DNA from 4 places in the Streptomyces sp. NPDC057939 genome. Region 1 is predicted to be linked to each of the others. Evidence: riboswitches for the same ligand, from Rfam matches in the RefSeq annotation. Region 1 holds a riboswitch; each other region holds the start of a gene.
The links. Region 1 has a riboswitch for cobalamin ahead of ACFVS6_RS32810 (ABC transporter substrate-binding protein). Riboswitches for the same ligand answer to the same signal wherever they lie in the genome.

Region 1 (7,561 bases):
ACCAGCAGTCGCGGCACGGGGTCCTCACCACGACGCCCGGGACCCTGACGAACGACTTCTTCGTCAACCTGCTCGACCTGGGTACGACGTGGACCGCCACGGCCGGGGACGGCAACTCCTTCGAGGGCCGTGACGCGGCCACGGGCGAGGTCCGGTGGACCGGCACTCGCGCCGACCTCGTGTTCGGCTCGAACTCCGAGCTGCGCGCGCTCGCGGAGGTCTACGCGAGCGATGACGCGAAGGCGAAGTTCGTGAAGGACTTCGTGGCGGCCTGGGACAAGGTCATGAACCTCGACCGGTTCGACCTCGGCTGACGGTGACGCCCGGGCCGGCCGGTCTTCCCGGCCGGCCCGGACCGCCCCCTGCCCGCACCTCGGTCAGAACTTGACCTTGGTGGTCGAGAACGTGACGGGCTGCGCCGGGTCGGCGTAGCACTGGAAGGGGTCCCACTCGTTGGTGTCGGGCTGCAGCCGGTCCCAGCCGAACGCGGTGTTCGTGAAGCTGGAGCCGCCGGCGCCCGTGGTCAGGGTGCCGCTGCCCGGGGCGCGCAGGGTGACTTCGAGGTTCGGGAAGTCGAACTCGACGCCGCCGACCCACTCGCCGTCCGACTTCACGCGCAGCTCGTTCCCGTTGCGCTCGACCCACTGGTTGGCGGTGCCCAGGTTGCTGCCGCCGGTCAGCTTGTAGCTGACGACGGTCGCGTTGGCGGGAACCTTGTAGTTGAACGAGATGGTGTTCAGGAGCTTGTTGTAGGCGGCGACGGCCTTGATCGGCGCCGAGTCGAAAGTGACCTTGAACGTGTGGAACGGCGCGACCTTGGCCGGGGCCGTGGTGGTGAAGTTACGGCTGTACTCGACCGGTATCCACTCACCGGAGAGCCGGGTCTGGCAGACGTACGGAAGGGTGCTGGTCGTCGTGACCGCGGGCGCCCCGGTCGCGGCGGCGGTACCGGGCGGACGAGGTGCAGCGGATGCCGTCCGCGGCCGAGGTGGTCCGGGAGCTGGAGCGTTCGGTGCACGTCCACCGGGCCGCCGCGGCCGGATCGGCCTGACGTCGCACGGCTCGGTCCGACGTCGCACGGCTCGGTCCGACGTCGCACAGCTCGGTCCGACGTCGCACGGCTCGGTCCGACGTCGCACGGCCGGCGCCGCGGCGGGGGACCCGCCGTGGCGCCGGGAGAGGTGCGCGGGCCCGAGCGGGCCGGAACGTCGCGACGTCCCGGCCCTCCGGCGCGTCAGGCGGCGCCGCCCACCTCCGCCCGGACTTCGCGGGCCGCCGCCACCAGGTGTTCCAGGGAGGCGCGGGTCTCGGTCCAACCGCGGGTCTTCAGACCGCAGTCGGGGTTGACCCAGAGCCGCTCGGCGGGGATGGCCTCAAGGCCCTTGCGCAGCAGTGCGGCGGCCTCGGCGGCCGACGGGACGCGCGGCGAGTGGATGTCCCACACGCCGGGTCCGGCCTCCCGCGGGTAGCCGTGCTCGGAGAGCTCGGTCGCGACCTGCATGTGGGAGCGGGCGGCCTCCAGGCTGATGACGTCGGCGTCGAGGTCGTCGATGGCCTGGACGATGTCACCGAACTCCGCGTAGCACATGTGGGTGTGGATCTGGGTCTCCGGCCGCACGCCCGAGGTCGTGAGGCGGAACGACTCGGTGGCCCACGCCAGGTAGTCCGCGTGCCCGTCGGCACGCAGCGGGAGGGTTTCGCGCAGAGCGGGCTCGTCGACCTGGATGACGGAAGTCCCGGCGGCTTCGAGGTCGTTGACCTCGTCGCGCAGGGCGAGTCCGACCTGGCGGGCGGTCTCCCCGAGCGGCTGGTCGTCGCGGACGAAGGACCAGGCGAGCATGGTGACGGGCCCGGTGAGCATGCCCTTGACCGGCTTGGTGGTCTGCTCCTGGGCGTACGCCGTCCAGCGGACGGTCATCGGTTCGGGGCGGGAGATGTCCCCGGCGAGGACCGGCGGTCGGACGTAGCGGGTGCCGTACGACTGGACCCAGCCGTGCTGGGTGGCGAGGTAGCCCGTCAGCTGCTCGGCGAAGTACTGGACCATGTCGTTGCGTTCGGGCTCGCCGTGCACCAGGACGTCGATGCCCGTCTTCTCCTGGAAGGAGAGGACCTCGCGGATCTCGCCCTTGATGCGCTCCTCGTACCCGGCGGTGTCGATCCGGCCCGCCCTCAGGTCGGCGCGGGCCACCCGCAGCTCGTCCGTCTGCGGGAAGGAACCGATGGTCGTCGTCGGCAGGAGAGGCAGTCCCAGGTGGGCCCGCTGGGCCGCGGCCCGGTCGGCGTACGGCTGCGCGCGGCGGCCGTCCGCGGCGGTGATCGCCCCGGTGCGTGCCCGGACCGCGGGGTCGCGGGTGATGGGGGACGCGGCCCGGGAGGCCAGATCGGCGCGGTTCGCGGCGAGTTCGGCGGTGATCGCTCCGGCGCCCTGCGCGAGGCCGCGGGCGAGCGTGGCGATCTCGACGGTCTTCTGCCGGGCGAAGGCCAGCCAGCGTCGGACCTGCGGGTCGATGTCCCGCTCGACGCCCGAGTCCAGCGGAACGTGCAGCAGCGAGCAGGAGGCGGCGACGTCGACCCGGTCGGCCAGGCCGAGGAGGGTTCCGAGGGTGGCCAGCGACTGCTGGAGGTCGTTGATCCAGATGTTGCGGCCGTTGACCACGCCGGCGACCAGCCGCTTGCCGGGCAGGCCTCCGACCGCGGCCAGGTCGGCGAGGTTGGCGGCGGCGCGGTCGGTGAAGTCGAGGGCGAGACCCTCCACGGGCGCCTTCGCCAGGACGGGCAGGGCCTCGCCGAGGCGGTCGAAGTACGAGGCGACCAGCAGCTTGGGGCGCTCGGTCAGTGCGCCGAGCTCCCGGTAGGTGCGGGCGGCCACGTTGAGTTCGGCCGGGGTCCGGTCCTGGACCAGGGCCGGTTCGTCGAGCTGCACCCACTCGGCGCCGGCCGCCTTGAGGTCGGCGAGGACCCGGGCGTACACGGGGAGCAGCCGGTCCAGGAGGGTGAGGGGCTCGAAGTCGTCGGCGACGCCGGGGGCGGGCTTGGCGAGGAGCAGGTAGGTGACCGGGCCGACGAGGACCGGGCGGGCGGTGTGGCCGAGGGCGCGGGCCTCGCCGAACTCGGTTACCTGCTTGGTGGAGTCGGCCGTGAAGACGGTGTCCGGGCCCAATTCGGGTACCAGGTAGTGGTAGTTGGTGTCGAACCACTTGGTCATTTCGAGCGGCGCCACGTCCTGGGTGCCGCGCGCCATGGCGAAGTATCCGTCGAGCGGGTCCGCCGTGACGGCGGACCGGTGGCGGGCGGGGACCGCGCCGACCATGACGCTGGTGTCGAGGACGTGGTCGTAGTACGAGAAGTCGCCGGTCGGGACCTCGTTGACGCCGTCGGCGGTCAGTTGCCGCCAGGCGTCCGCGCGCAGGGCGCGGGCGGTGTCGCGGAGGGCGTCGGCGGTGACGCGGCCCTTCCAGTAGCCCTCGACGGCCTTCTTCAGTTCGCGGTTCTGGCCCTGGCGGGGGTAGCCGTACACGGTGGCGCGCACTGCTGCGGCTGCGGACTCGGTGGTCACGGAACTCTCCTTCGCGAGTGTGTCTCCATGGCCCGGTGGCGGGACGAGGACGCGAAGGGTGCCGGAACGGGCGGTTCGTCGGGAACGCGTACGACCGGTACGCGAACGGGAACGATCCGTCCGTGGTGCACGCCGACCCGCCCACGAGGTCACCGGGAAGCCGTGCGCGGTCGATCGCGCACGGGCAACGGGCAGGTCTTCGGACTCGCGGGCGCGCCGGCCACTCGGGCCGGCTCCTACTGGCCGTCGCTTCCCAGACCCTGACGGGTCCAGTGCGTATGACGGCGGTCGTTCCCACTCACCGCTGCGGGGCAGTCCCGGATTCCCACCGGGTTCCCTCTTACGACGCATCCCGCCTGGCGGACGGGGCGAACCAGCTGCGGGAGCCACCCTAGGCCGACTCGCTGGAGGAACGGTCCAAAAGTCCGCATGCTGGACGGGTTCGTGAGATGTGGGGCGGGAGCGCCGGCAGTGGCGGCGGGCATCGGCATCGCCGTCGACGGTGCGCCGGAGCCGACGTCGGGCTTCGGGTCCGCACCCCGTTCCCCCAGGTGAAAGCCCCTGACGGTACCCGAGTGATCAAGGAGTCGCCAGTCGGGAGGATGGCCGGTCGGGCCGTGGGGCGCGTTGCGACGTACGCCACCTTGACGCCCCGGGCCGGCTCGTGTTGCACTCCGGCTGAAAGCACGCAGCACCAGGGGAAGCCGGTCGAAATCCGGCACTGACCCGCAACCGTGGGCCCGGCACCGCCGGGCGAGTCGGAACACCTGGCGCGCAGTCATGTACACGAGAACGCCGTCGCGGACTACGGCGTGGCCGTCAGCACTTCCCCCACGGCTCGGCCGTGCACGGGGGTGCCCCGCCACGCGACCGGCCGCCCGGCAGGGACGAGAGGCCGGCGGTGGCGACCGAACAGCTGGAGAAGCGGCACCCGCACACCGGGCGCCCGTCGCGTCCGGCCACCTCCGCGCTCCGGCCCCCGGGCCCGCGAGTGGCCTTCCTCACGCCCCCGATTCCGCGTCCGCCGACCCCGTCGACCCCGTCGGGCGTTGCGCGGCCGTCGACCGATTGACCGGGCTACGGCCGACGTAGCACGAAGAACACCCGTTCCATCCGCGGCGAGAGGACACACCCATGCCCCGCAACCACCCGAAGATCCTGCTCTCCACGCTCGTCGTGGCCCTGCTCGCATCCGGCTGCGGGGGCGGCGCCAAGCCCTCCGCGGGCCCGTCGTCGTCGGCCGGGACCGTGGCGGGTTTTCCGGTCACGGTGGACAACTGCGGGGTCAGGACCACCTACCAGCGTCCGCCGCAGCGGGCCGTCTCGCTGAACCAGCACGCGACGGAGGTCATGCTGGCGCTCGGCCTGGAGAAGTCGATGGTGGGCACGGGTTACCTCGACGACCGCATCCTCCCCGAGTACCAGGGCGCCTACGACAGCGTGAAGGTCCTGTCGAAGGAGTACCCGTCGTTCGAGGTCCTGTTGCAGGCCGAACCGGACCTCGTGTACGGAGGGTGGTCCTCGACCTTCGACGAGAAGGAGGGCCGCGGCCGCGCCGCCTTCACGAAGGCCGGCATCAACACGCACCTCAACAGCGAGGAGTGCCCCACCGGTCCCGTCGACGCGGCCGCGATGGACGCGGAGATCCGCACCGTCGCGAAGATCTTCGGTGTGCCCGAGCGGGCCGAGCAGCAGGTGACGAAGCTGCACGGCGTCCTCGACCGCGTCGAGTCGCAGCTGGCGGGCGTCCCCGCGGTCAAGCTCTTCGTGTACGACAGCGGTGACAAGACGGCGTTCACCGCGGGCGGCAAGGGCATCGGCAACGAGATGATGCGGCGGGCCGGCGGGGTCAACCTCTTCGCCGACCTGGACAAGGCCTTCGGGGACGTGTCGTTCGAGCAGGTGGCGCAGCGTGCGCCCGAGGCCATCGTCATCTACGACTACGGTGACCAGTCGGTCGAGGACAAGAAGAAGTTCCTGCTCGCCCATCCGGCGCTGAAGGACGTGCCCGCGATCAGGAACCAGCGGTTCGCGGTGTTGCCGCTGTCGTCCACCGTGCTCGGTGTGCGGATGCCGGCGGCCGTGGAGTCGCTGGCGCGTCAGCTCCACCCGAGTCAGGTCAAGTGACCGGGGTGAAGGCCGCACCGGCCGGGGAGGCCGGCGTCCGTCCGGCGTCCCCGGCCGGTCCCGGGCGGCGGCCCGGGCTGCCCTATCCGATGGTGCTGACGCTCCTGGGCGTCCTGGTGGCGGGGGCCGCGACGGCCGGGATCGCGGCCGGCTCGATCAGCGTCCCCGCCGACCAGGTGTGGAGCATCCTCCTGCACCGCCTGCACCCGGCCCTGGCCGAGCCGACCTGGACGCCGGTGCGGGAGACCATCGTCATCGACGTCCGACTGCCCAGGGTGTTGCTGGCCGGTGCGGTGGGCGCGGGCCTGTCGGTGGCCGGGATGGCGCTTCAGGCGCTGGTCCGCAACCCGCTGGCCGACCCGATGCTGTTGGGGGTGTCCTCGGGGGCGTCGGTCGGCGCGGTGCTCGTACTCGTCCTGAACCTCGGCCTGTTCGGACTGTTCACCCTGCCGATCGCGGCGTTCTGCGGTGCGCTGGCGGCGCTCGTCGCCGTGTACTTCCTGGCCCGCTCGGGCGGCAGGATGACGACGGTACGACTGGTCCTGGCGGGCGTGGCCATGGCCGAGGTGCTGTCGGCCGCGGCGAGCTTCCTGATCGTCACCTCGAACGATCCGCACAAGACGCAGTCCGCGCTGCGCTGGATGCTCGGCGGGTTGGCCGGCACCACCTGGACGACGGTGTGGATCCCGGTCGGTGCGGTGCTGGTCGGCACGGCCGTCCTCCTCGGCGTCTGCCGTCCCCTCAACCTCCTGCTGGCCGGGGAGGAGGCGGCCGCCGCCCTCGGGTTGGACGTCCACCGCTTCCGCGGCGCCCTGTTCATCCTGGTGGCCCTGATGATCGGCACGATCGTCGCGGTCAGCGGACAGATCGGCTTCGTCGGGCTGATCATGCCGCACGTGGTGCGGCTGCTCGTGGGAGCCGATCACCGTCGGGCACTGCCCGCCGCCGCGCTCCTGGGGGCGGCGTTCCTGATCGCCGCGGACCTGGCCGCCCGGACGCTCATGAGCCCGGAGGAGATCCCCGTCGGCATCCTCACCGCCCTGGTCGGCGGTCCCTTCTTCCTCTGGTTGATGCGACGGAAGGCCGCCCGATGACGGATCCGCTGAACGGAGCGACAGGAACGACCGGGATGAGCGGCACGGCCGGGACGACCGGGACGAGCGGGACGAGCACAGCGGTGGGAGTGCCCGGTTCGCTCGAAGCCGAGGGCGTCAGCGTGGTCGTGGACGGCAAGGTCCTCGTCGACCGGGTGTCCCTGCGGGCGGCGGCCGGCGAGGTGGTGGGCCTGGTCGGCCCCAACGGGGCGGGCAAGTCGACGCTGTTGCGCACCTTCTACCGGGCGCTGCGGCCCACGTCGGGCCGGGTCCTCCTCGACGGTGACGACGTGTGGCGGATGTCCGGCAAGCGGCTCGCCCGGCGGCTCGCGGCCGTGCTCCAGGAGACCTCCGGGGACTTCGAGCTGACGGTGTACGACGTGGTGGCCATGGGCCGCACCCCGCACAAGCGGGCCTTCGCGGGCGACGACGCGGGCGACCGCGAGATCATCACCCGGTCGCTGGACGAGCTCCGCGTGGGCGCGTTGGCGCACGCTCCGTTCGACCGGCTGTCGGGCGGGGAGAAGCAGCGGGTGCTGATCGCCCGCGCGCTCGCCCAGCGCACGGGGACGATGGTCCTGGACGAGCCGACCAACCACCTGGACCTGCGGCACCAGCTCGACGCGCTGCGGCTCGTCCGGCGCCTCGGCGTCACCGCGGTCGTCGCGCTGCACGACCTGAACCTCGCCGCCGCCTTCTGCGACCGGATCTGCGTCATGGCGGGCGGCCGCGTCATCGTGACGGGCACTCCGCGGGAAGTGCTCACGGCGGAACTCCTGTCCGA
Region 2 (7,561 bases), on a different contig from region 1:
GTGATCACCACGGTCGCCCTCGGTCTCGCCCTCGCCTGCGCCCCGGCCGCGGCGCAGGCCGCCCCGAAGCCGAACACGAACGCGGCCGTCAAGGTCGAGCTCACGGTCCAGGGCCCGAACGGGCTGCTGTTCAAGGGCAGGATCAAGACCAAGGGCCACGACGTCACCACCGCCACCGGTGGCACCCACAAGTGCGACGGCACCAACGGCGGCGCCAACCCGTCCAAGGTCCCCACGCCGACCGCCGCCCTCGACGACGCCGCCCACAAGAAGGGCTTCACCTGGGACGGGACCTGGTACTCGTCCTTCGACGACTTCTCCGTCGACACCATAAAGAACGTCAGCGGCGGCGGCACCGCCTACTGGAGCATCTCCGTCAACGGCACTCCGACGCCGATCGGCGGCTGCCAGTTCAAGATCAGCGCGGGTGACCAGGTGGCCTTCACTTGGACGTCCTTCTGACCCGATCGCGATCACCCGACACACGGCGGTGAGGGCCGCGAGCCCCGTGGCTCGCGGCCCTCACCTGCGGCGGACCGTCAGACGCCCCACCGCAGCGCGATGGTGTCGCCCACGTTGATGACCTTCTCGCGCAGCGCCCCGGCGAAGGAGGAACCGTCGACGCCGACCTTCCACGTGTTCGAGCCGCTGTTGGCCTTGCCGTTGACCGTGGTGATGGTCCCGGTCCCGGAGGAGGGGGTCACCCCCGTGACGCAACCAGACGGGGTGGCGCCGCCCACGGCGGCCGCCAGGACGTCCCCGAGGGTGGTGGTCGCGCCGGTCGGGGTGAACGCGACGGAGCAGACCTTGAGGTTGCCGGCGCCGTCGTCGACGGTCAGCGCCAACTTCGTCGCCGTACCGGCGGTGAAGGTGGACTGGGCGACCCACTGCGGAGCACCGGGGGTCACCGGCACCGGCGGAGCCGTGGTGAAACCGCCGCCCGCGACCGCGCGCAGCGCGTCGATGGAGGCGTAGGCCGTGGGGCTGGTGTCCGCGGGCTTGTACTTGAAGCCGCCCGCCGGGTTGTACTGGTTGGCGATCAGGAAGTCGATCGGCGTCTTGCCGCTGCCGGTGAGGAAGTCGCCCGTCTGCGGGTTGAAACCGCAGGCGTTCAACCCGGCGACGCCCCAGCCGTTGGAGCTGGTGTTGACTCCGTAGAGCGAGTTGAACGCGCCGCTGCCGGGAACCAGGGTGCCCTTGAGGAAGTTCTTCGCCCGGACGACGTCCGTGTCGGTGTTCGGGACTCCGGAGACGCACAGGGCGGCCATGGCGGCGCCGGTCATGTCGACGTCGCTCGCGGAGTTCAGGACGGTGGGGTTGCCCTCGCCCTTCTGGTAGGTCCAGCCGCCGTCCACGTGCTGGTTGGCGCGGATGCGGGTGACGAGGGAGTCCGTCAGCGCCTGCGGAATCCGGTTCGCGCCGCCCTGGGTCTTGGCCCCCCGCAGCGAGAGCGCGGCGAAGACCGTGCCGTTGAAGTTCCCCGACGGACCGAAGTAGCCCGGCTCCGCCGTCTGCCAGTAGGAGTAGATGTTCGCGACGAGGTTGCGGGAGGCCGAGACGCGGGCCGGGTCGATGCCGGCGGCGTAGGCGTTGAGGGTGCCGCGCTCGTAGTCCGTGACGACCGGGGAGGCCTGCGGCCAGCCCGCCGTCGACAGGAGGTTGCGGTAGACGGTCCGGGCGTTCTTCGTCGTGTCGCCCCCCGGGTGGACGTCGACCACGGCCGTACCGGTGGCCGCGAACGCGCTGAACGCCCACTCGTTGGACAGGCCGGCGCCCGCGTACGAACCATCGGCCGCCTGGAGGGACTTGAGGTACGTCACACCGTTCGTCCTGGACGTGGCGATCTGCGCGGGCGACGAGGTGGCGAAGGCGGGCAGCGCGGTGAGGACGAGGGCGCCGAGCGCGGCGGGCACCGCGAGCGTGAGGCGGCGGGAGGTACGGGGACGGGACATGGCCTGCTCCTGGAATGAGGGACGCCGACCTGACCGGGGCTCGTGCGGGCGGGCAGCCCGGAGCGCGGTGGCGGCCGTCCGAACGCGTGGTACGGCTTGTGCAATGCCTCGCCACACGGGCATTCGGGCTCGGAAACGGCCCCCTGCCGTCCCACACCGCTGCGCGTCAGCCCCGGATTCGCACCGGCTTCCCCCACGTGGCAGCCCAGGACGCTACCCGAGTGATCAAGGGTCCGCCAGCCACCGCGGACGGCGTCGCCGGCGCGGTGGTCGAGCCCGCCGCCGTGAGACGCAGACCACCTTGACGCTGTCTTTATCCGCGTGTTCCACTCCGACTGATAAGCACTCAGCTCCAGGGGAAGCCGGTCGAATTCCGGCGCTGACCCGCAACCGTAGGCCCGGCACCGTCCGGGCGAGTCGGAATGCCTGGAGCCAGGTTTTGCAGCGAGAAGCGCCGTCGCGGACTACGGCGTGGTTCGAATGGCTTCCCTGGGCCCCGTGGGCCGTGGAAGCCCTTTTGCCACGCACTGGTCCGCCCGGCCGACACGAGGGGCCGTGGTGGGGACCGCAGAGCAATCAGAGCAACGCATGGGCAGCAAGGGGTTGCTGTCGCTCGTTTCGGCGGCGCTGCTGACCTTCGCCGCGAGCGTGGTGTTCGTGGGCGGGACGATCCCCGCCTCGGCCGATCCGATCGAGCAGTGCACGGCCACCACCGGCGCGATCGTAGCCGTGGACTTCGGCCCGTTCGGCGGCAAGGTCGAGCGCGGCTGCGACACCACTCCGACGACCGGGTACGAGCTGCTGCACTCGGGCGACTTCACCACCACCGGCACCGTCCACGACGGGGACGGCTTCATCTGCCGCATCGGCAAGGGAACCGGCACGCAGTACCCCACGCCGGACAAGGAGGACTGCGTCCTCACCCCCCAGGCCACCGCCTACTGGTCGTACTGGATCGCCTCGCCCGGCCAGAAGAACTGGACCTACAGCCCGCTCGGCGCGATGGCCCGCACGCCGAAGCCCGGTGACGTGGACGCCTGGGTGTTCGGCGGCACGGACATCGGCGGCACCTCCGGCAAGCCGACGTTCTCCCCCGACGACGTCCGGGCGGCCGGCGGCACCACGCCCGACCCGAGCGTCCCCACCGCCCCGCCGCAGGTGCCCGCGGGAGCGGTCGACGTACCGGCCGCCACCCGCTGGATCACCGACCGGCTGACGGACGGGGAACGCGTCGTCGACGAGGGGTCCACCACCGCGAACCACTTCCTGACCACCGAGGCCGTGTTCGCCCTCGTGGCGGCCGACCCCGGGAGCCCGGTGGCTAAGAAGGCCGCCGACTTCCTCTCGGCGCCCGAGCAGACCGACGCCTACGCCTATCCGGCCGGCAGGGACGGGATCCCCGACGCCACCGCCGCCGCCCGGCTCGCACTCGTCGCCGAGGCCACCGGGAAGGACCCCCGCGCCTTCGGCGGGCACGACCTCCTCGGCGATCTGGTGAAGTACGTCTGCCCGCGCGACATCGGCGACGGGGAGACGGTGGAAGGCTGCCTGACCAAGGGCGACTTCCGTACCACCGGCCAGTCCGACGCGCAGGCCATGGCCGTCATCGCCCTGTTGAACGGCGGTGTGACGCCGCCCGCCGACGCGGTGAACCGGCTGACCGGCCTCCAGTGCGAGGACGGCGGATTCACCTCCATCCTGATCCGCTCGGGGGGATGGTGTGACAGCGACGCGAACTCCACCGGGCTGATCACGCTGGCGCTCCACCGCGCCGGCGGACACGACGCGACCGTGCAGAAGGCGCGCGACCACCTGAAGAAGTCCCAGTTGGCGACCGGCGCCTGGCCGTCCGCCGGCTACATGACCACGGGCAGCCCGGCCTCCACCGGTTGGGCCGCGCAGGCCCTGCGCGCGCTCGGCGACGCGGCCTTCGCGGACGCGGGCATCTCGTGGCTCTCCCGGCACCAGTTCCCCGCGGGCGGCTTCGGGTTCGAGGAGGACGACACCGAGTCGCGGCTGTTCGCCACCGCGCCCGTCACCATCGCGAGCGCGAAGAGCGACCTGGTCACGCTGACCACGGGACGGACCGGGCCGACGCCGACCCCGACGCCCACTCCCACACCGACGCCCACGCCGACTCCCACACCGACACCGACACCGACGCCGACTCCCACACCGACCCCGACGCCGACCCCGACGCCGACCCCGAAGCCCACTCCGACCGACACCGGGCCGACGACCCCGGCCGGCGACGGACCCGACCTGAAGAAGGGGACCGCGTACCTCGGCGACCGGAGCCGTCTGGTCCAGGGCCGCTTCTACGAGAGCATGCCCGGTACCGGCTTCGCCGACTACGGCCTGACCATCGACGGCGCCTACGCGCTGGCCGCGACCGGCCAGGACAACGCCACCCTGCGCAACATCGTCGACTTCCTCGACAAGGGCGGCAAGGACGGCAAGGGACGCGGCGTCCACGACTGGACCCTGATCGGCACCAAGTACGCCGGCGGCGGATCCATCGGCAAGACGGCCCTCCTCGCGGAGTCCGTGGGCCGCGACCCCCGCAGCTTCGGCGGTCAGGACCTGCTCGCCGCACTGTCCAAGGCGGTCTGCCCCGGCGCGTCCCCCGCTCCGGTCCGGTGCGCCGCCAAGGGCAACTACACCAACGCCACCTCCGTCTTCTCCCAGTCCCTCGGCATCATGGCCCAGGTCCGCGCGGGTGAGACGGCCGCCGCGGCCGACCCCGTCGCCTACCTCAAGAGCCTCCAGGAGCCCTCGGGTGCCTGGCCGAGCCTGATCGGCGAGGCCAGCCAGGCCGAGGTCGACTCCACCACGATGGCCGCCATGGCCCTCGACCTGCTCCCGGACGCCGCCTCGCAGGCGGCCGTGGACAAGGCGGTCGCCTGGCTGGCGACGCAGCAGAAGGACGACGGCGGCTTCCCCGGCGCCTCCGGCAACTCCGTCAACTCGGCCGCCCTCGCCGTCCAGGGACTGTCCCTGAACGGGGAGAAGTACGCGGGCCCCATCGCCAAGGCCCGCGCGTTCCTCAAGTCGCAGCAGAACGCCGACGGCGGCTTCAACATCGCCAAGGGCTCCCAGCCGGGTTCGGACGTCCGCGCCTCCGCGCAGGCGGTCGGCGGTGCCACCGGCATCTCCTTCGGCACGCTGTCGCGGAACCTGGACGGCACCACCCCGGAGCCCATCCCCACCACGACCGGGGGTACGACGGGAGGCACCACCGGAAGCACGACCGGGGGTACGACCGGAGGCACCAACGGCGGGACCACCGGCGGCACCACGGGCGGTACGACGGGAGGCACCACCGGGGGCACCACCGGCGGTACGACGGGGGGCACCACCGGCGGGGCCAACGGCGGCACGACCGGCGGCTCGTCGACCGGATCTTCGTCCGGGCCCGTGATCGTGACGCCTGGCGAGGACGCGGGCGGCACGGGCTCATCCGGCGGAGCCGGTACCTCCGGCGCCAACACCTCCGGCGGAACCAGTACCTCCGGTGGCACGAGCAGCTCCGGCGGCGCGAACTCCTCCGGCGGAACCGCCACGTCCGGTGGAGCGGGCAACAGCCCGGCCCCGACCGGTCACCTCGCATCGACAGGTGCCCAGGTCGGCGGCCTCGCGGCCGCGGCCGTGATCCTGACCCTCGGCGGCTGGGGCACCATCCGTGCCGCGAAGCGCCGTCGCGAGACGACCGGAGGCCGAGCATGAGCACCCACCGCCTGCTGCGCGCCGCGGCCCGTGCGGCCACCGCGCTGGGGCTGACGGTGGCGGCCTTCGCCGCCACCGCCGCCCCGGCCGGGGCGGCCCCCCAGCCGATGAGCCAGTGCACCACATCCTCCGGCGTCGTCCTCGCCGTGGACTTCAGCCGCTGGGGCGGACCCGTCTACCGCTCCTGCGGTACGACGCCCACCACCGGCTACGAACTCCTCAACCAGGGCGGCTGGGCCACCACCGGCACCGGCCACGACGGCCCGGCCTTCATCTGCCGCATCGGGTACAGCGGACACCAGGGCGGCAGGCAGTACCCGACCCCGGAGCAGGACGACTGCGTCCTGACCCCGCCCGCCTCCGCGTACTGGTCGTACTGGCACGCCAACCCCGGCCAGAACACCTGGGAGTACAGCCAGCTCGGCGCCATGCTCTACAAGCCCAAGCCCGGCAGCGTCGACCTGTGGATCTTCGGGGCGACGAACATCGAGGGCACCCAGGGGCGCCCCACCGTCACCCCCGATCAACTGCGCGCCAAGAACGCCCGGCCGACGGGCGGCGGCAAACCCGTCCCGCAGGACACCCGCACGGCGGCGCCACTGCCGCCGAACGTCAACACGGGGCCGAAGCCCGAGAACCCGCCCCCGGCGGCACCGCGTCCGGCGGACCCGGTGGTGCCCGCGCAGCCGGGTCCCGTGCAGCCGCAGGTTCCTTCGCAGCCGTCGGCAGGGGGTCCCTCCCCCACGGACACCGCGAGCGCGAGCCCGTCCCCCTCCGCCGCCGACACCGGTACGGCATCGCCCTCCGGGTCGCCGTCCCCCTCGGCGACGACCCCCGCGGCCGTGGCCGCGCCCGCGTCCGGCCCCCAGGTCGTCGACGCGGCACCCGCCGCCGACGCGGAGCACGACGCGGGCTCGTACCTGCCGGCCGTCGCCACCGGGGCGCTGGTGCTGCTGATCGGCGCGGCCGCCGTGTACGCGGCCAAACGCCGCCGTCGTACGGAGTAGCCGCGTGTCCCGCACCGCCACCGCGGCCGCGGCGAAGCCGCCCGTGTCCGGCCCCGTGCCGGACCCGGGCGGCCGCCGGCTGCCCCGCACCCTGCATCCCGTCGCGTGGTGGGTCTGGGCGCTCGCCCTGGCCACCGCCGTCAGCCGCACCAACAACCCGCTGCTGCTCTTCCTCGTCCTGGCCGTCCTCGGTTACGTCATCACCATGCGCCGCACCGAGGCCCCCTGGGCCCGGGGGTTCAAGTACTACCTGTACCTCGCGTTGACCGTCGTCGCGATCCGCGTGGTCTTCCGCGCGGTCTTCGCCACCGGCATCACCCCCCGCGACCACTTCCTCTTCTCCCTTCCCCACATCCCCACGCCCGACTGGTACGCGGGCATCCAACTGGGCGGCCCCGTATCCCTGGAGGCGCTCCTCTCCGCCGCCACCGACGGACTCCGGCTTGCCTGCATGCTCTGCTGCATCGGCGCCGCGAACACCCTCGCCAACCCCAAACGCGCCCTGCGCGTGCTGCCCGGCGCCCTCCACGAACTCGGCGTCGCCGTCACGGTCTCCATCAGCGTGGCCCCCCAACTCGTGCAGAGCGTGCAGCGCGTGCACCGGGCCAAGCGGCTGCGGGCCGGTCGCGCCAAGGGCCTCCGGGCCCTGCGCGGCATCGTCGTCCCCGTACTCGAAGACGCCCTGGAGCGTTCGCTGCGGCTGGCCTCCGCCATGGACTCGCGCGGCTACGGCCGCGCCGGCACCGCCACCCGTGGCTCCCGTCGCGCCACCGGCGCCCTGATGCTCCTGGGCATGTGCGGCCTGTGCGCGGGGGCCTACGGACTCCTCGACGCCACCGCCCCGAAGCTCCTGGGTCTGCCCGCGATGGGGGCGGG
Region 3 (7,561 bases), on a different contig from region 1:
CGGGCGAAGCGGACCCGCACGGGCAGCAGGCCGAGCCCGTCCACCGCGCCGGCCTTCGACTCGACCTCGTCCTCGATGTGCTCACCGAGCACCTGGAAGCCGCCGCAGATGCCGAGCACCGGGCGGCCCTCGGCGGCCCGCCGCGAAAGCGCGTCGGCGAGCCCCCGCTCCCGCAGCCAGGCCAGCGCCTTCACGGTGCCGCGCGTGCCCGGTACGACGACCAGGTCGGCGTCGGCCAGCTCCTCGGCCCGGTCCACGAACCGCACGACCACGCCGGGCTCGGCGGCTAGGGCGTCGACGTCGGTGAAGTTCGACATGAGCGGCACCGCGCACACCGCGACCCGCAGCACGTCCTCGCCGACCGGCGGGGCCACCACGGACTCCCGGACGGCGCCGCGCAGGGAGACCCGCAGCCCGTCCTCCTCGTCGATGCCCAGCCCGTGCTGGAAGGGCAGCACCCCGTACGTCGCCCTGCCGGTGAGCCCGCGCAGCATCTCCAGGCCGGGCTCCAGGAGGGAGACGTCGCCCCGGAACTTGTTGACCAGGTATCCGGCGATCAGCGACTGGTCCTCGGGGGACAGCAGGGCGGTGGTCCCGAAGAAGGACGCGAAGACGCCGCCCCGGTCGATGTCCCCGACCACGACGACGGGGAACCGCGCGGCCCGCGCGATGCCCATGTTCACGATGTCGGTCCGGCGCAGGTTGATCTCGGCCGGACTGCCCGCCCCCTCGCAGATCACGGCGTCATACGTGCCCCGCAGCTGCTCCAGGCAGTCCGTGACGACGCCGAGGAGCTGCTCGCGGTGCCCACCGGGCGCGGCCGACCCGGGGATCCGGTCGGGGCCCGCCGTGCCGAAGAAGCCGCGCGCGCTCATCTCGCCCACCGGCTTGCCCAGCAGCACGACCTGACTGCTGCGGTCGCTGCCCGGCTTGAGCAGGACCGGGTTCATCAGGGCCGTCGGTTCCACCCGGGCCGCCTGGGCCTGCATGGCCTGGGCCCGGCCGATCTCGGCGCCCTCCCGGGTCACGAACGAGTTCAGCGACATGTTCTGCGCCTTGAAGGGGGCCACCTTCACCCCCCGGCGGGCCAGCCACCGGCAGATGCCCGCCGTGACCACGCTCTTGCCCGCGTCCGACGTGGTGCCGGCGACCAGCATCCCGCCGCCGCGCCCGGTGCCGCTCATGCGCGCCGTCCCTTCGAAGTGGTACGGGAGACCAGCAGCCGGACCGCGACGCAGGCGCCCAGCGCCAGCCAGGTGACCTGCCGCGACAGGCGTACGGCCCGCTCGATGTCGGCGACCTCCACGGGCCGCCCGGTTCCCCCGTTGAGCACGGCACGGTGCTCGGTCCGGCCGCCGTAGGACAGGGTGCCGCCGAGCCGGACCCCGAGCGCCCCCGCGAAGGAGGCCTCCACCGGTCCGGCGTTGGGGCTGGGGTGGGCGGCCGCGTCGGCGCGCCAGGCGCGTACGGCTCCCCGCCGGTCGGGACCGGCCACGACGGCGGCCAGCGCGGTGAGGCGCGCTCCGGGCCAGCCGGCCAGGTCGTCGAGGCGGGCGGAGGCCCAGCCGTAGCGCAGGTGACGGGGTGACTTGTGGCCCACCATGGCGTCCAGGGTGTTCACGGCGCGGAAGGCCAGCAGGCCGGGCACCCCGGCGACGGCCCCCCACACCAGCGCCCCGACGACCGCGTCGGAGGTGTTCTCGGCGACGGACTCCACGACGGCCCGGGCCATCTGCTGCCCGTCCAGGGACTGCGGGTCGCGCCCGCACAGGTGGGGCAGCCGTTCGCGGGCGACCTCGGTGTCGCCGACGGCGAGGGCCCCGCCGATGGCGCGGGCCTCCCGGCCCAGCGAGGTGCCCCCGACGACGGCCCAGGTGGCGGCGGCGGTCAGGGCCACGCGGGCGGCGGCGGGGCGGGAGCGCACGGCGCGGGCGGCCAGGACGCCGACGGCGGTCGCGCCCCCGGCGCACACCAGGGTGTGGAGGACGCCGCGGGCGCGGTCGTCGCGCCACAGGGCGCGTTCGACGGCGGCGGCGGCTCTCCCGAAGGCGGCCACGGGGTGCCCGCGGCGCGGATCCCCGAGGATCCGGTCGCCGATCAGGCCCGCCGCGGCGCCGTACGCGAAGACGCGATCGGCACGCATGGTGGCAGCTATGTCCTCACTCAGGGTCCGCGCCCTGGTTCGACGTGTCCGGCGGCGAGAGTTCCTGGCTCCCGGGGCGCGCACCGTGTGCGCCGCCCCGGTGACAGTGGCGGGACCGCGCCGGATTCGCACCGGACTTCCTCTTCCATGCCGCCGTATTGGCTCGCGCAGTCCACCACGCACCGAGAACGCCCGTCAACTTGCCGTTGACCTGCGGCGGGTGCGCGGCGGGGTGCCGGGCGAGGTGCCGGCGGGTAGTGCGCCGGGGCATGCGAAAGCTCCCCCCGGGAGACCCGGAGGGAGCTTCGGACGCACCGTCTCAGCTGACGATCAGGTAGATCCCGTACGACACGGCCGCCGTGCAGAGCGCGAAGCAGACGTACGCGCCGCTGCGGGCCATGACAGCCGCGCCGCCGCGTTCGGTGGCTGCCTCGTGCTTGGACAGGCCCACCAGGCCCAGGGTGAAGAGGGCCACGAGGGCGACCGTGGCGGTGAGGCTGACTCCGAAGACGGAGCCGAGTGATGCCCAGTCGATCTTCATACCGCTGAATCCTCTGTCGTTCTCGGGGTCAGACCGCTGCGGCCGGAGCCGCGGGGGTCGCGGTCGAGGCCGGGATGGTGGCCTTGAGGTCCTCGTCGGTCACGGCGGCGGTGGTACCGGCCGCGGCGGTGGTCGGCGGGACGGTGACGGCGGCCATGGCCGTGGTGACGACACCGGGCTCGTCCGTCGCGCCGGGGGTCTCCAGCTCGTTGACGTTGTTGTGGTCGACGACCTGACGGCGGGAGATCAGCCAGATGGCGAAGCAGGAACCGACCAGGAAGACCGTGACCGCGGCGATGCCGATGTCACCGGTGCGCATGACGAGCTCGGCGATGGAGGCGACGAGCGCGGCGGCCGGCAGGGTCAGGCCCCAGGCGATGAACATGCGGGTGGCGGTGGACCAGCGGACCACACCGCCCTTGCGTCCCAGGCCGGCACCCATGACGGCGCCGGAGCACGCGTGGGTGGTGGAGAGGGAGAAGCCGAGGGTGGAGGAGGCCAGGATGACGCTCGCGGCCGAGGTCTGGGCGGCGAAGCCCTGCTGCGGCTGGAGGTCGGTGAGGCCCTTGCCCATGGTGCGGATGATGCGCCAGCCGCCCAGGTAGGTGCCCATCGCGATGGCCAGACCGGCGGAGACGATGACCCAGACCGGCGGGTTGGCGCCGGCGGGGAGGGCGTTCCCGGCGATCAGCGCCAGGGTGATGATGCCCATCGTCTTCTGCGCGTCGTTGGTGCCGTGCGCGAGGGAGACGAGACCGGCCGAGGCGATCTGACCGGCGCGGTACCCCTTGGCGGAGGTCTTCTCGCCGACCTGGTTGCCCAGCTTGTACGTCAGCTTCGCGGCCAGCATGGCGGCCACACCGGCGACGAGCGGGGCGGCGATCGCGGGGATCAGCACCTTCGTCACGACGACGCTGCCGTTGACCGCGTCGAGACCCGCGGAGGCGACCGCGGCACCGATGAGGCCACCCATGAGGGCGTGGGAGGAGCTGGAGGGCAGTCCGACCAGCCAGGTGACGAGGTTCCAGAGGATCGCGCCGACCAGGGCCGCGAAGATCACCTCCGGCTGAATGCCTTCCTCGTTGACCAGGCCCTTGGAGATCGTCTTGGCGACCTCCACGGACATGAAAGCGCCGACGAGGTTCAGCACGGCGGACATGGCGACCGCGGTCTTGGGCTTGAGGGCGCCGGTCGAGATGGTGGTGGCCATCGCGTTGGCCGTGTCGTGGAAACCGTTCGTGAAGTCGAACACGAGAGCGGTGATGATCACGATCCCGAGGAGAAGCGTTATGTGCTCCATTTACCCAGGCTTCTGTTTGACGTCATTGGCTCGGCGACCGTAGGCAACGTGGATGAACGGAAGGTGAACTGGGGCGGGCGGAGTGGTGTCTCGGTGTGCCGTGTGATCGGGACCTATCTCCCGGTTCCACCGCGAATATAGCGATTCGTGCACGTCAGAGCGGGGCGAACACGCCCCTTCCGGGAGGACTTCCGGCCCGGGGCGACCCGCCCGCGACGGCACGGAAGAGACCCAGATCACGCGCGGGGGCCCTCGGCGGGCTCCGGCCGGCCCCGCCGCGGCCGTCACCCCGAGCGGCCGTCGGCCGGGTTCCGGTTCCGCCGGACGGCGGCGCGGGGCGATCGGCTCCGGTGGCCCGACCGCCGGCCCGCCCCGACACTGGAGCCGTGCGTACCGCCACAGCGACGGCAGCGGCCGTCACAACGACCCTGATCGGTGCCGGAGCAGCCGCGGTCGCGGCCGGCCGGTACGCCGCCGACGCCGCCCTGCGGCCCGAACCCGGACGCCCGCTGCCCGGCGGGCCCCGGCTGAGCGTCCACTCCGCCGGTGCGGGCCGGGTGACGCTCACCCGTTCGCTCGCCTCACTGCTGCCCGGCACCTGGGGCCTGTCCGCGCCCGGCGTGCACGCCGCGGTCGGACCCGTCCTGCCCGACGTCCCGCACGACCCGGACGCCGTCGTGCGCAGCCTCCTCGCCGTCACCCACGGCAGCCTCGAACCGCGGGCCCGGGTCACGCTCACCCCCCAGGTGCACCTGGGCAACCCGCGCACCGCGCTCGGCCTCGACCACGCCGACGTGGACGTCCCCGGCGAGCTCGGCGCGCTGCCCGCGTGGTTCGTGCCGGCCGCCCGTGACACCTGGGTCATCACCGTCCACGGGCTCGGCGCCGGCCGGGAGCACCCGATGGTGGTCATGCCCTTCCTGCACCGCCACCACCTCCCCGTCCTCGACCTCGCCTACCGCGGCGACCTCGGCGCCCCCGCCTCCCCGGACGGCCTCGGCCACCTCGGCGAGTCGGAGTGGCGGGACCTGGACGCCGCCATCCGCTACGCCCTGCGCTACGGAGCCCGGCGGGTGGTCCTGCACGGCTGGTCCACCGGCGCCACCATGGCCCTGCACGCGGCCGAACGCTCCGCGTTGGCCGACCGGATCTCCGGACTGGTGCTGGACTCGCCCGTCATGGACTGGCAGGCCACCCTGCGCGCCCTCGCCGCCGCCCGCCGCACCCCGGCCCCCCTGATCCCGCTCGCGGTACGGGCCGCCGAGGGCCGGGCCGGACTGCGCGCCGACCGCCGCCCCCCGGGCGCGGACCCGGCGGCCCTGCGCGTACCGGTGCTGATCCTGCACGGGCCCGACGACACGCTCGCCCCCTGGGAGCCCTCCCGACGGCTGGCCGCCGCCCGTCCCGACCTGGTCACCCTGCACACCGTGCGGGGCGCCCCGCACGGGGCGATGTGGAACGTCGACCCGGCCGGGTACGAGGAGGCGCTGCGCCGCTTCCTCACCCCCCTCATGTGACGCGCCGTCGGGCGCGCCGCGCGGCGCCGGGGTGAAGGGCTCGTGCCGGACGGGACGTAGGGGGCGGATTGTCCCGGTTCATCCATCCGGTGACCTGTGGAAACGGCTGGTTCCGTTTGGGCTTTCGGCCAGTGACGGGCGAGACTGCATCCGTGACGTCCCGAAAGCCTGATGAGCAGTTGGCTCGCGACTCCAGACTCCGACTCGTCTCCCCGCGCTCCGTCGCCACGGCGCGCAAGGCGGTGACCGACCGGCGAACCCGGCCGGCCCCCCGGCCGCCGGCGGGCACCCCCGCCACGGCAGACCTGGCGAACCGGGCCCGCGCCTCCCTCGCCGACGCGGTACGGCTGGCCCGCTGGGCCGAGCTGAACCTCGGGGCGGGCGATGGCGGGCGCCCCGCGACGGCGGGCGCGCTGCCCGCCTCCGACGTGGAACGGGCCGCCGCGGAACTACGTCTGACGCACGGTCAGATCCGGGTCGGCTGGGACCGCGCCCGGCTCTCCGGCCTCGTCGAGGTGCACGGCGGCCACGCCCGGCCCGGCTGGCGCCTGCGCGCCTGGGACCGCGACGACACCGCCGTCCTGCGCGGCTGGGTGGCCCTCTTCGACGCCTGGTCCCTCGTCCACCCCGCCCCCGCCGACATCGCCCCCGGGGCCGTCGCCGAGGTCGTCGAGGCGATGCCCCAGCTGCTCTCCCTCCTCCAGCTGTCGGCCGGTCCCGTGACCGTCCCCGACCTGCTGGACCTCCTCGGTCAGCGCGTCACCGAACTGCGCGACGAACGCTGCGAGGTCCCGTACGCGGGGGAGCCGGCCGGATCCCGGGACCCGGCCGGCGAGGCCGCGCCCGCCGAATCGCGGCCCCTTCCCCTCGCCCGGCTGCTGCGCTGGGCGCTCGGGGGCCTCGCCGCCGTCGACGCCGTCACCCTGGGCCCCGCGCGGGCCACCCTCACCCCGCTCGGCAGCTGGGCCGTCTGGGTCAAGCTGGAGCAGATCTGCGTCGCCGCGCAGAGCCCGGCCGGAAACATCGAGCAGTCCGCCGCCGCCATGCTCCACGGCTGCGCCCGGCTGACCCCGGGACCGGCCCGCGCCGAGTACCAGGCCTGGCTCGCCGCCCGGCCCGTCGGGCACGCCGTCAGCGAGCTGCTGCACGCCGCCCGAGGTGAGGACGCCCTCCTGCGCGGCCTGGCCTTCGAGGCGCTGCGCGTGGTCGGCGCCCCCGCCGAGCGCGAGGTCCGCGCCGCCGTGCGCGAACCCGCCCTGCGCCCCTACGCCCTGCTGTGGCTCGCCGAGCACGACGGGGTCGACCCCGACGAGGCCCAGGAGGTCCTCACCGCCGAGGAGTCGACCTGGCTCTGGGTGGACACGGCCGCCGCCATCGCCGACCACGGCGAGGCCGACCTGCTGGCGCGCCACCTCGACTCGGCCGTCCGCACGACCGTCCCCCGACTGCTCGACGAGGTCCGCGCGGTGGGGCACCCCCGCACCGTGCAGGTCCTGGTGGCACTGGCCGCCGCCCACCCCGACCCGGCCCTGGCCAAGGCCGTCCGCCGGGCGGCCTTCCAGGTCCACACCGGCGGGGCGTAGCCGGGGCGGACCCGAACGGACGGGTGCGCGCCGCGGGTCAGACCTGCGGCGCGTACGTGCCGAAGCTCCAGACGTTGCCCTCGCCGTCGCGCGCCATGTAGTCCCGCGATCCGTAGTCCTGGTCGGTCGGCTCCATGACGATCTCCACCCCGTGCTCGGCCGCCCGGCGGTGGTGCGCGTCCACGTCGTCCACGACGACGTAGACCCCGGCCGGGCCGGCGCCCTCCATGGCCTTGTCGAAGGCGCCGCCGGTGCCCTTGCTGCCGAGCATCACCGCGCCGTTCCCGTACGACAGCTCGGCGTGCACCACGGCGCCGCCGTCACCCTCGTAGACCGAGACCTGGGTGAAGCCGAACGCCTCCGTCAGCTGCTGGATCGCCGCCTTCGCGTCGCGGTAGAGCAGGGTCGGGACGATGGACGGAACGCCTGCCATGACGATCACTTCCTCTCGTGGACGTGCTGGTGCGTCGATGTGAC
Region 4 (7,561 bases), on a different contig from region 1:
CCGCCCGCCTCGGCGAACGCGGCGTACATGTCGGCGGCGCGCAGCCCGAGGCCGGCCTCGATGCCGCCGGCCCGCAGGGCGTTGGCGGCGAGGCCGAGGTCCTTGGCCATGAGCGGGGCGGCGAATCCGGGTCGGTAGTCGCGATTGGCGGGACTGGCCGGAACCGGTCCGGGGACGGGGCAGTTGGTGGTGAGCGCCCAGCACTGGCCGGAGGCGGTGGAGGCGACGTCGTACAGCGCCTGGTGCGAGAGGCCCAGGCTTTCGCCGAGGACGAAGGCCTCGCTGACGGCGATCATCGAGATGCCGAGGATCATGTTGTTGCAGATCTTCGCGGCCTGGCCCGCTCCCGGGCCCCCGCAGTGCACCGTCTTCCTGCCCATGGCCGCCAGTAGGGGTTCGGCCTCGGTGAACTCCGCCTCGCCGCCGCCCGCCATGAAGGTGAGGGTCGCCGCTTCGGCGCCCATCACCCCGCCCGACACGGGCGCGTCGAGGGCCCGCTGCCCGGCGCCGGCGGCCGCCTCGTGGGCGGCGCGGGCGTCGGCGACGTCGATGGTGGAACAGTCGATGAACAAGGTGCCGGGCTTGGCCGCCGCGAGCAGGCCCTCGTCACGGTAGAGGGCCAGGACGTGCCGGCCGGCGGGCAGCATGGTGATCACCACGTCGGCCGCGGCCGCGGCCGTCGACGCCGAGTCCACGATCTCCACCCCGGCCGCCGAGGCCGCGGCCAGGGCGTCCGGGACCAGGTCGAAGCCGAGGACGCGGTGGCCGGCCGCGACGAGGTTGGCGGCCATCGGGCCGCCCATGTGGCCGAGCCCGACGAAAGCGATGACGGTGGTCACCAGGGCACCTCCTGGAAGGAATCGGTGGCGGCGACGGCCGGGGCGCGGTCGTCTTCGAGCGGTGCGAAGTAGCGGGCCGTGTCGGCCTCCGTCACCTCGGAGAGCGTGGCGGGCGACCAGCGGGGGGCGCGGTCCTTGTCGATGACCTGGGCACGGATGCCCTCGACGAGGTCGTGCGAGGACAGGGTCGCGCAGGACACGCGGTACTCCTGCTCCAGCACCCGCTCCAGCGGTCCGAGCACGCGGGCCCGGCGCAGCGCGGCCAGGGTGACCTTGAGTGCCGTGGGGGACTTCGCGGCCAGGGTGGTCGCCGCCTGCTTCGCCGCCGGGAGGTCCGCGGCGAGGAGCCGGGCGATCACCTCCTCCACGGTGTCGACCGCGTAGCAGTGGTCGATCCACTCGCGGTGGGAGGCGAGTTCACCGGCGGGGGCGGCACCCACGTGCACGGCGAGGGCGTCGTGGACGCTGCCGTGGGCGAGGTCCGTGACCAGCGCTCCGAGCCGTTCGGCGGGGACGAAGTGGTCGGCGAGGCCGCAGAGCATCGCGTCGGCGGCGCCGACGGGCGCACCCGTCAGCGCCAGGTGGGTGCCGAGTTCGCCGGGCGCCAGGGCGAGGAGGTAGGTGCCGCCGACGTCGGGGACGAACCCGATGCCGGTCTCGGGCATGGCGACCCGGGAGCGTTCGGTGACGATCCGGACCGAGCCGTGGGCCGAGATGCCGACGCCGCCGCCCATGACGATGCCGTCCATCAGGGCGACGTACGGCTTCGGATAGCGGGCGATCAGCGCGTTGAGGCGGTACTCGTCGCGCCAGAAGGCCGCAGAGGCGGTGCCTCCCGTGCGGGCGTCCTCGTGGATGGCCCGGATGTCCCCGCCCGCGCAGAGCCCGCGCTCCCCCGCCCCGGAGATCACGACCGTCCGCACCGCGGGATCGTCGCGCCAGGCCGTCAGGGCTTCCTCGATCCGCAGCACCATGGGGTGGCTGAGGGCGTTGAGGGCCTTGGGACGGTTGAGGATCAGCCGTCCGGCCCCGCCCTCCACCCGGACGAGGACCTCGTCCTCCTCCCCGCTCATCGCAGTGCCTCCGTCAGGCCGCGGGCGACGATGACGCGCATGATCTCGTTGGTCCCTTCCAGGATCTGGTGCACACGGAGATCGCGGACGATCTTCTCGATGCCGTACTCGCTCAAATAGCCGTAGCCGCCGTGGAGTTGGAGCGCTTCGTTGGCGACGGCGAAGCCGGTGTCGGTGGCGAACCGCTTGGCCATCGCGCAGAGCTGCGCGGCCTGCGGGTCGGCGCGGTCCAGCGCCTCGGCGGCCGTACGGACCAGCGCGCGGGCGGCGGAGAGTTCGGTCGCCATGTCGGCGAGGCGGAACTGGAGCGCCTGTGCGTCCAGGAGCCGGGCCCCGAACGCCTCCCGGTCGGCCAGGTACGCGAGGCTGCGGTCCAGCGCGCTCTGGGCGCCGCCCAGGGAGCAGGCGGCGATGCCGAGGCGACCGCCGTTGAGGCCGTTCATGGCGATGCGGAAGCCGTCGCCCTCGGCGCCGAGCCGACGGTCGGCGGGGATCCGCACGCCGTCGAGGACGACCTGACGGGTGGGCTGGGCGTTCCAGCCCATCTTGTGCTCGTTGGGTCCGAAGGAGACCCCGGGGTCGTCGCGCTCGATGACGAACGCCGAGATGCCGCCGGATCCGCTGTCGCCGGTGCGGGCCATGACCACGTAGACGCCGGCGGCCCCGGCTCCGGAGATGAACTGCTTGACGCCCGTCAGGACGTAGTGCTCGCCGTCCCGTTCGGCACGGGTGCGCAGCGCGGCGGCGTCGGAGCCGGCGCCCGGCTCGGTGAGGCAGTAGCTGCCCAGGACGTCGGCGGTGCACAGGTCCGGCAGCCAGCGGCGGCGCTGGGCGGCGTCCCCGTACCGGTCGATCATCCAGGCGACCATGTTGTGGATGGAGAGGTAGCCGGCGATCGACGGGCAGCCGGTCGCCAGGGTCTCGAAGACGAGGACCCCGTCGGAGCGGGTGAGGCCGGAGCCGCCTTGCTCCTCGCGGACGTAGACACCGCCGAGGCCGAGCGAGGCCGCCCGGCGGATGACGTCGACGGGGAAGTGCTTGGCCTGGTCCCAGGCGACGGCGTGGGGGGCCAACTGCTCCTGGGCGAAGTCGAGGGTGACCTCGGCGAGGGCGAGCTGGTCCTCGGTGAGGGTGGTCACGGCGCTCATCCCATCGTCGGGATGGTGAAGCTCGCGCTCTCCTTGGCCCCGGAGGGCCAGCGCGAGGTGACGGTCTTGGTCCGGGTGTAGAAGCGGATCGAGTCGGGCCCGTGCTGGTTCAGGTCGCCGAAGCCGGACCGCTTCCAGCCGCCGAAGGTGTGGTAGGCGACGGGTACGGGGATCGGGACGTTGACCCCGACCATGCCGGCGCCGACGCGGCGGGTGAAGTCGCGTGCGGTGTCGCCGTCACGGGTGAAGATCGCGACGCCGTTGCCGTAGGGGTGCTCGGTGGGCAGGCGCAGCGCCTCCTCGTAGTCGGCGGCCCGGACCACGGACAGCACCGGGCCGAAGATCTCCTCGCGGTAGATCCGCATCTGCGGGGTGACGCGGTCGAAGAGGGTGGCTCCGGCGAAGTAGCCGTCCTCGTGGCCGGGCAGGGTGAACCCGCGTCCGTCGACGACGAGTTCGGCGCCCTCGGTGGCTCCGATGCCGACGTAGCGGTTCACCCGGTCGAGCGCGTCCCGGCTGACCAGGGGCCCGAAGTCGGCCTCGGGGTCGTCGGAGCGGCCGACGCGCAGGGTGGAGATGCGCTCCGCCAGCTTGGCCACCAGGGCGTTCGCGGTCTCCTCTCCGACGGGGACGGCGACGGCGATGGCCATGCAGCGCTCGCCCGCCGAGCCGTAGCCGGCGCCGATCAGTGCCTCCACGGCCTGGTCGAGGTCCGCGTCGGGCATCACGATCATGTGGTTCTTGGCGCCGCCGAAGCACTGGGCGCGCTTGCCGTGGGCCGCGGCGGTGGCATAGATGTGCGCGGCGATCGGGGTGGATCCGACGAAGCCGAGGGCCTGGACGCGAGGGTCCTCCAGGAGGGTGTCGACGGTCTCCTTGCCGCCGTTGACCACGTTGAGGACGCCGGGCGGCAGTCCGGCCTCCAGGAACAGTTCGGCCAGCCGCAGCGGGACGGACGGGTCCCGCTCGGAGGGCTTCAGGATGAAGGAGTTTCCGCAGGCCAGGGCGGGGGCGGCCTGCCAAAGGGGGATCATCGCGGGGAAGTTGAAGGGGGTGATGCCCGCGACGACGCCCAGCGGGGAACGCAGCGAGTGCACGTCGATCCCGGTGCCCGCGTTGTCGGTGAACTCACCCTTCAGCAGGTGCGGCACGCCGGCGGCGAACTCGACCACTTCCAGGCCGCGTTGCAGGTCGCCGTGGGCGTCCGCGACGGTCTTGCCGTGCTCGGAGGACAGCAGTCGGGCCAGGGAGTCCCGCTCGCCCTCGACGAGTTGGAGGAAGCGCAGCATGACGCGGGCGCGGCGCTGCGGGTTCCACTGCCCCCATTCCAGCTGCGCCTCCTCCGCGTTGGCGATCGCCGCCTCGGTGTCGGCGCGTCCGGCCAGGGGGACCCTGGCCTGCACCGTGCCGGTGTTGGGGTCGTACACGTCGGCGAAGAGACCGGACGTGCCGGTCGTGTGCTTGCCGCCGATGAAGTGGGTGAGTTCGCGGACCATCGAAGCCTGCTCTCGTCAGGTGAGGATCCGAGGAAGGCGCGGCGCGGGAGCGGTACGGCACCGATCGGGGTGCGGACCGCGGGTCCGACCGCGGGACAGGGAAGGCCCGGGGGCCTTCGTCGAGTCACGAACGCGAGGACAGGGCCTCATGGTTCGGGGACTCCGCCGGATCACCTGGGCCGTGGTCACGTACCGGTGCCATGCGTGTCTGCTCCATCCTCGTGGACAACACGGATCACCCCGCGGCCGGTATCCTGACTCCCGGATCAACGCGTGCTCTCCGGCCTTCCCGACGGATGGATCCCGTCAGTGGCCTGACCTGCTGAAGAGCACACTTCCCAGTCACAGTGGCGGGACCGCGCCGGATTCACACCGGCTTCCCTGCACCGCGGGCTTGTCACGAACATATAGTTGGACGTCCTAGTAAGTCCACCCCCCACCCCCGGCGGGGCCGCGCGAAAACCCCGCCGCCCCGAAGGGGTCCCGTTGGTACGGTGCGCCGATGCCGACGACAAGGACGTTCCAGGTCACCTTCGACTGCGCGGAGCCCGAGCGGCTCGCCCGCTTCTGGTGCGAGGTGTTGGGGTACGTCGTACCGCCGCCCCCGGCGGGGTTCGCCACCTGGGACGATTTCAACGTCTCACAGCCGGCCGAGCAGCGGGATTCCCGGTTCGCCTGCCATGACCCCTCGGGCGTGGGTCCGGGGCTGTACTTCCGGCGCGTCCCCGAGGGAAAGGCCGCCAAGAACCGGCTGCACCTCGATGTGCGGGTCGGCACCGGGCTCGTCGGCGAGGAGCGACTCGCCGCTCTGGAGGCCGAGTGCGCACGGCTCGTCCCGCTCGGCGCGGTGCACGTGCGCACCCTGTACGACGGCAACGACGCGTGCATCCCGATGCTGGACATCGAGGGCAACGAGTTCTGCGTCGACTGAGCGGTCCGGGGCGCGGAGCGCGCCGGCCCGTCACGGCCCGGGTCGGGCCCCGGCTCACCGGTCCGGGTCGGCGACCCGGTACGGGACGAAGGTGCTGGAGTTCTCGTCGACGGCGAGCGGCCGCCCGAGCGGCGGGACGGCGCGCTGCGGGCAGTCGAGCCGCTCGCAGAGGCGACAGCCCATGCCGATGGGGGTGGCCGCGGCCGTGTTGTCCAGGTCGATCCCGTCGGAGTAGACCAGCCGGGAGGCGTGCCGGATCTCGCAGCCGAGACCGATGGCGAAGGTCTTGCCCGGCTCCCCCCAGCCTCCGCGGTGGCGGGTGACGGCGCGGGCGGTCCACAGGTACCGCCGACCGTCGGGCATGGCGGCCACCTGCACGTGGATCCGGCCGGGCGCGGCGAAGGCCTCGTAGACGTTCCACAGCGGGCAGGTACCGCCCGCACGGGAGAAGTGGAATCCGGTGGCGGACTGCCGCTTGGACATGTTCCCGGCCCGGTCGACGCGGACGAAGGAGAAGGGCACCCCGCGCAGCCTGGGGCGTTGCAGAGTACTGAGGCGGTGGCAGACGGTCTCGTAGCCGAGGCCGAAGTGGTCGGTGAGTCGCTCGATGTCGTAGCGGAACTCCTCGGCGGCCGTGTGGAAGGCCCGGTACGGAAGGATCAGGGCGGCGGCGAAGTAGTTCGCGATGCCGATCCGGGCCAGCGCGTGCGGCGTCGACCCCGCGGGGAAGTCCTCCGCCGCCAGCCGGTCCAGTTCGCCGCCGTACTCCAGGAACGCCAGTTGCGTGGCCATCCGGAAGGCCTGCTGGCCCGGTCGCAGCCGGGCGGACAGATGCAGTACCCGGCCCGAGTCGTCGTAGTGGTGCAGCCGCTCCGAGTCGGCGCTCACCCGGACCCCGTGGCGGTCCGCGAGCCGCGCCGAGAGGGCGCGGACGACCTCACCGGGCCGAATCCGGATGGTACGGGCCAGCTCCTCGGCCGCGAGGTCGGTGTCGTGGAGGTAGTTCTGGCGCCGGTAGAAGAACTCGCGGATCTCCTCGTGCGGCGAGCGCGGCGATCCGGCGCCCGGGTCCCCGTCCCGCCCGTCGGCGGAACCGGCCAGCCGCTCGGCCAGCAACTGGCCGCGGCGGCCCAGGTCGAGCAGCACCTGAGCGACGGCCGGCATCCGGGAGGCCAGCTCGGCCAGGTCCGAGGTGGATACCCTCGCCTCGGCCACCTCACCGGCCAGCGCCTCCCTCAGGTCCGCGACCAGCCGACTGGTGTCGCGTTCGGAGAAGAAGCCCGGATCGACGCCGAAGGCCTCGGTCAGCCGCAGGAGCACCGGCACGGTCAGCGGGCGGGAGTCGTGCTCCATCTGGTTGAGGTAGCTGGGCGAGATGGCCAGCACCCGGGCCAGTTCGGCCTGGGACATCCGCCGTTCCTCCCGCAGTCTCCGCAACCGCGTGCCCGCGTACGTCTTGCTCACCGCGCCTCCCTCGTTCCGTGCACCACCCTATGCGGGAGGCGATGACTCGGACCCTTCGCAAACTTGACAAACGGCGTCGAGAAGATTCGCAGAAGTTGGCAGACGTCCACGCTTGATGGCACTGGGTGCCACTGCGAGAGTCGTCCTGCGGCCCGCCGGACCAGGCGGATCCGGACGGGGGAACCGGGCCCGAATCACGCCCTGATGTCGGACACCCCGGCAGCTCCCGGCTGATGGATCGACAACATTGCTCACTCGTTCCAGGTCAGGAACGGCGGGCCGCGATCCGATATGGCACGTGGTGCCACAGCTTCGCACCTATGGCGTGCGAGGACGTTGAAGCGACTCATGGAGACGGTGACGGTCATGGCAGAGGCGAACACGACGGCGGCGGCCGAGATGCTCAGGCAGCGGTGGGCCGACGACCCGCGGTGGGCGGGCATCGAGCGCACCTTCACGGCCGAGGACGTGGTGCGGCTCTCCGGCAGCGTCCGCGAGGAGCACACCCTGGCCCGGCGCGGCGCCGAGCGGCTGTGGCGGCAGCTCCACGAGCAGGACTACATCCACGCGCTCGGCGCGCTCACCGGCGGGCAGGCCGTCCAGCAGGTGC

Region 2: it holds a riboswitch for cobalamin, as region 1 does, so the genes downstream of both, ACFVS6_RS30175 (prenyltransferase/squalene oxidase repeat-containing protein) here and ACFVS6_RS32810 (ABC transporter substrate-binding protein) in region 1, are expected to answer to the same signal.
Region 3: it holds a riboswitch for cobalamin, as region 1 does, so the genes downstream of both, ACFVS6_RS12105 (cobalamin biosynthesis protein) here and ACFVS6_RS32810 (ABC transporter substrate-binding protein) in region 1, are expected to answer to the same signal.
Region 4: it holds a riboswitch for cobalamin, as region 1 does, so the genes downstream of both, ACFVS6_RS30215 (CoA-acylating methylmalonate-semialdehyde dehydrogenase) here and ACFVS6_RS32810 (ABC transporter substrate-binding protein) in region 1, are expected to answer to the same signal.

Annotation. Positions count from the first base shown of each region.
Region 1 covers NZ_JBHVPG010000043.1:15,749-23,309, forward strand. Annotated here, with positions in the region: gene katG (catalase/peroxidase HPI) at 1-314, shown strand, start outside; gene ACFVS6_RS32800 (hypothetical protein) at 378-1,079, opposite strand; gene metE (5-methyltetrahydropteroyltriglutamate--homocysteine S-methyltransferase) at 1,235-3,556, opposite strand; cobalamin riboswitch at 3,729-3,949, opposite strand; cobalamin riboswitch at 4,210-4,346, shown strand; gene ACFVS6_RS32810 (ABC transporter substrate-binding protein) at 4,691-5,683, shown strand; gene ACFVS6_RS32815 (FecCD family ABC transporter permease) at 5,773-6,777, shown strand; gene ACFVS6_RS32820 (ABC transporter ATP-binding protein) at 6,813-7,561, shown strand, end outside.
Region 2 covers NZ_JBHVPG010000036.1:71,299-78,859, reverse strand. Annotated here, with positions in the region: gene ACFVS6_RS30185 (DUF4430 domain-containing protein) at 1-462, shown strand, start outside; gene ACFVS6_RS30180 (hypothetical protein) at 540-1,952, opposite strand; cobalamin riboswitch at 2,070-2,146, opposite strand; cobalamin riboswitch at 2,260-2,401, shown strand; gene ACFVS6_RS30175 (prenyltransferase/squalene oxidase repeat-containing protein) at 2,511-5,678, shown strand; gene ACFVS6_RS30170 (hypothetical protein) at 5,675-6,685, shown strand; gene ACFVS6_RS30165 (energy-coupling factor transporter transmembrane component T) at 6,690-7,561, shown strand, end outside.
Region 3 covers NZ_JBHVPG010000008.1:54,305-61,865, reverse strand. Annotated here, with positions in the region: gene ACFVS6_RS12110 (cobyric acid synthase) at 1-1,184, opposite strand, end outside; gene ACFVS6_RS12105 (cobalamin biosynthesis protein) at 1,181-2,143, opposite strand; cobalamin riboswitch at 2,179-2,335, opposite strand; gene ACFVS6_RS12100 (hypothetical protein) at 2,463-2,684, opposite strand; gene ACFVS6_RS12095 (anion permease) at 2,713-3,984, opposite strand; gene ACFVS6_RS12090 (alpha/beta hydrolase family protein) at 4,371-5,501, shown strand; gene ACFVS6_RS12085 (hypothetical protein) at 5,654-7,084, shown strand; gene ACFVS6_RS12080 (VOC family protein) at 7,122-7,517, opposite strand.
Region 4 covers NZ_JBHVPG010000036.1:82,947-90,507, reverse strand. Annotated here, with positions in the region: gene mmsB (3-hydroxyisobutyrate dehydrogenase) at 1-839, opposite strand, end outside; gene ACFVS6_RS30225 (enoyl-CoA hydratase/isomerase family protein) at 836-1,912, opposite strand; gene ACFVS6_RS30220 (acyl-CoA dehydrogenase family protein) at 1,909-3,060, opposite strand; gene ACFVS6_RS30215 (CoA-acylating methylmalonate-semialdehyde dehydrogenase) at 3,057-4,556, opposite strand; cobalamin riboswitch at 4,783-4,962, opposite strand; gene ACFVS6_RS30210 (VOC family protein) at 5,059-5,487, shown strand; gene ACFVS6_RS30205 (short-chain fatty acyl-CoA regulator family protein) at 5,542-6,951, opposite strand; gene aceA (isocitrate lyase) at 7,318-7,561, shown strand, end outside.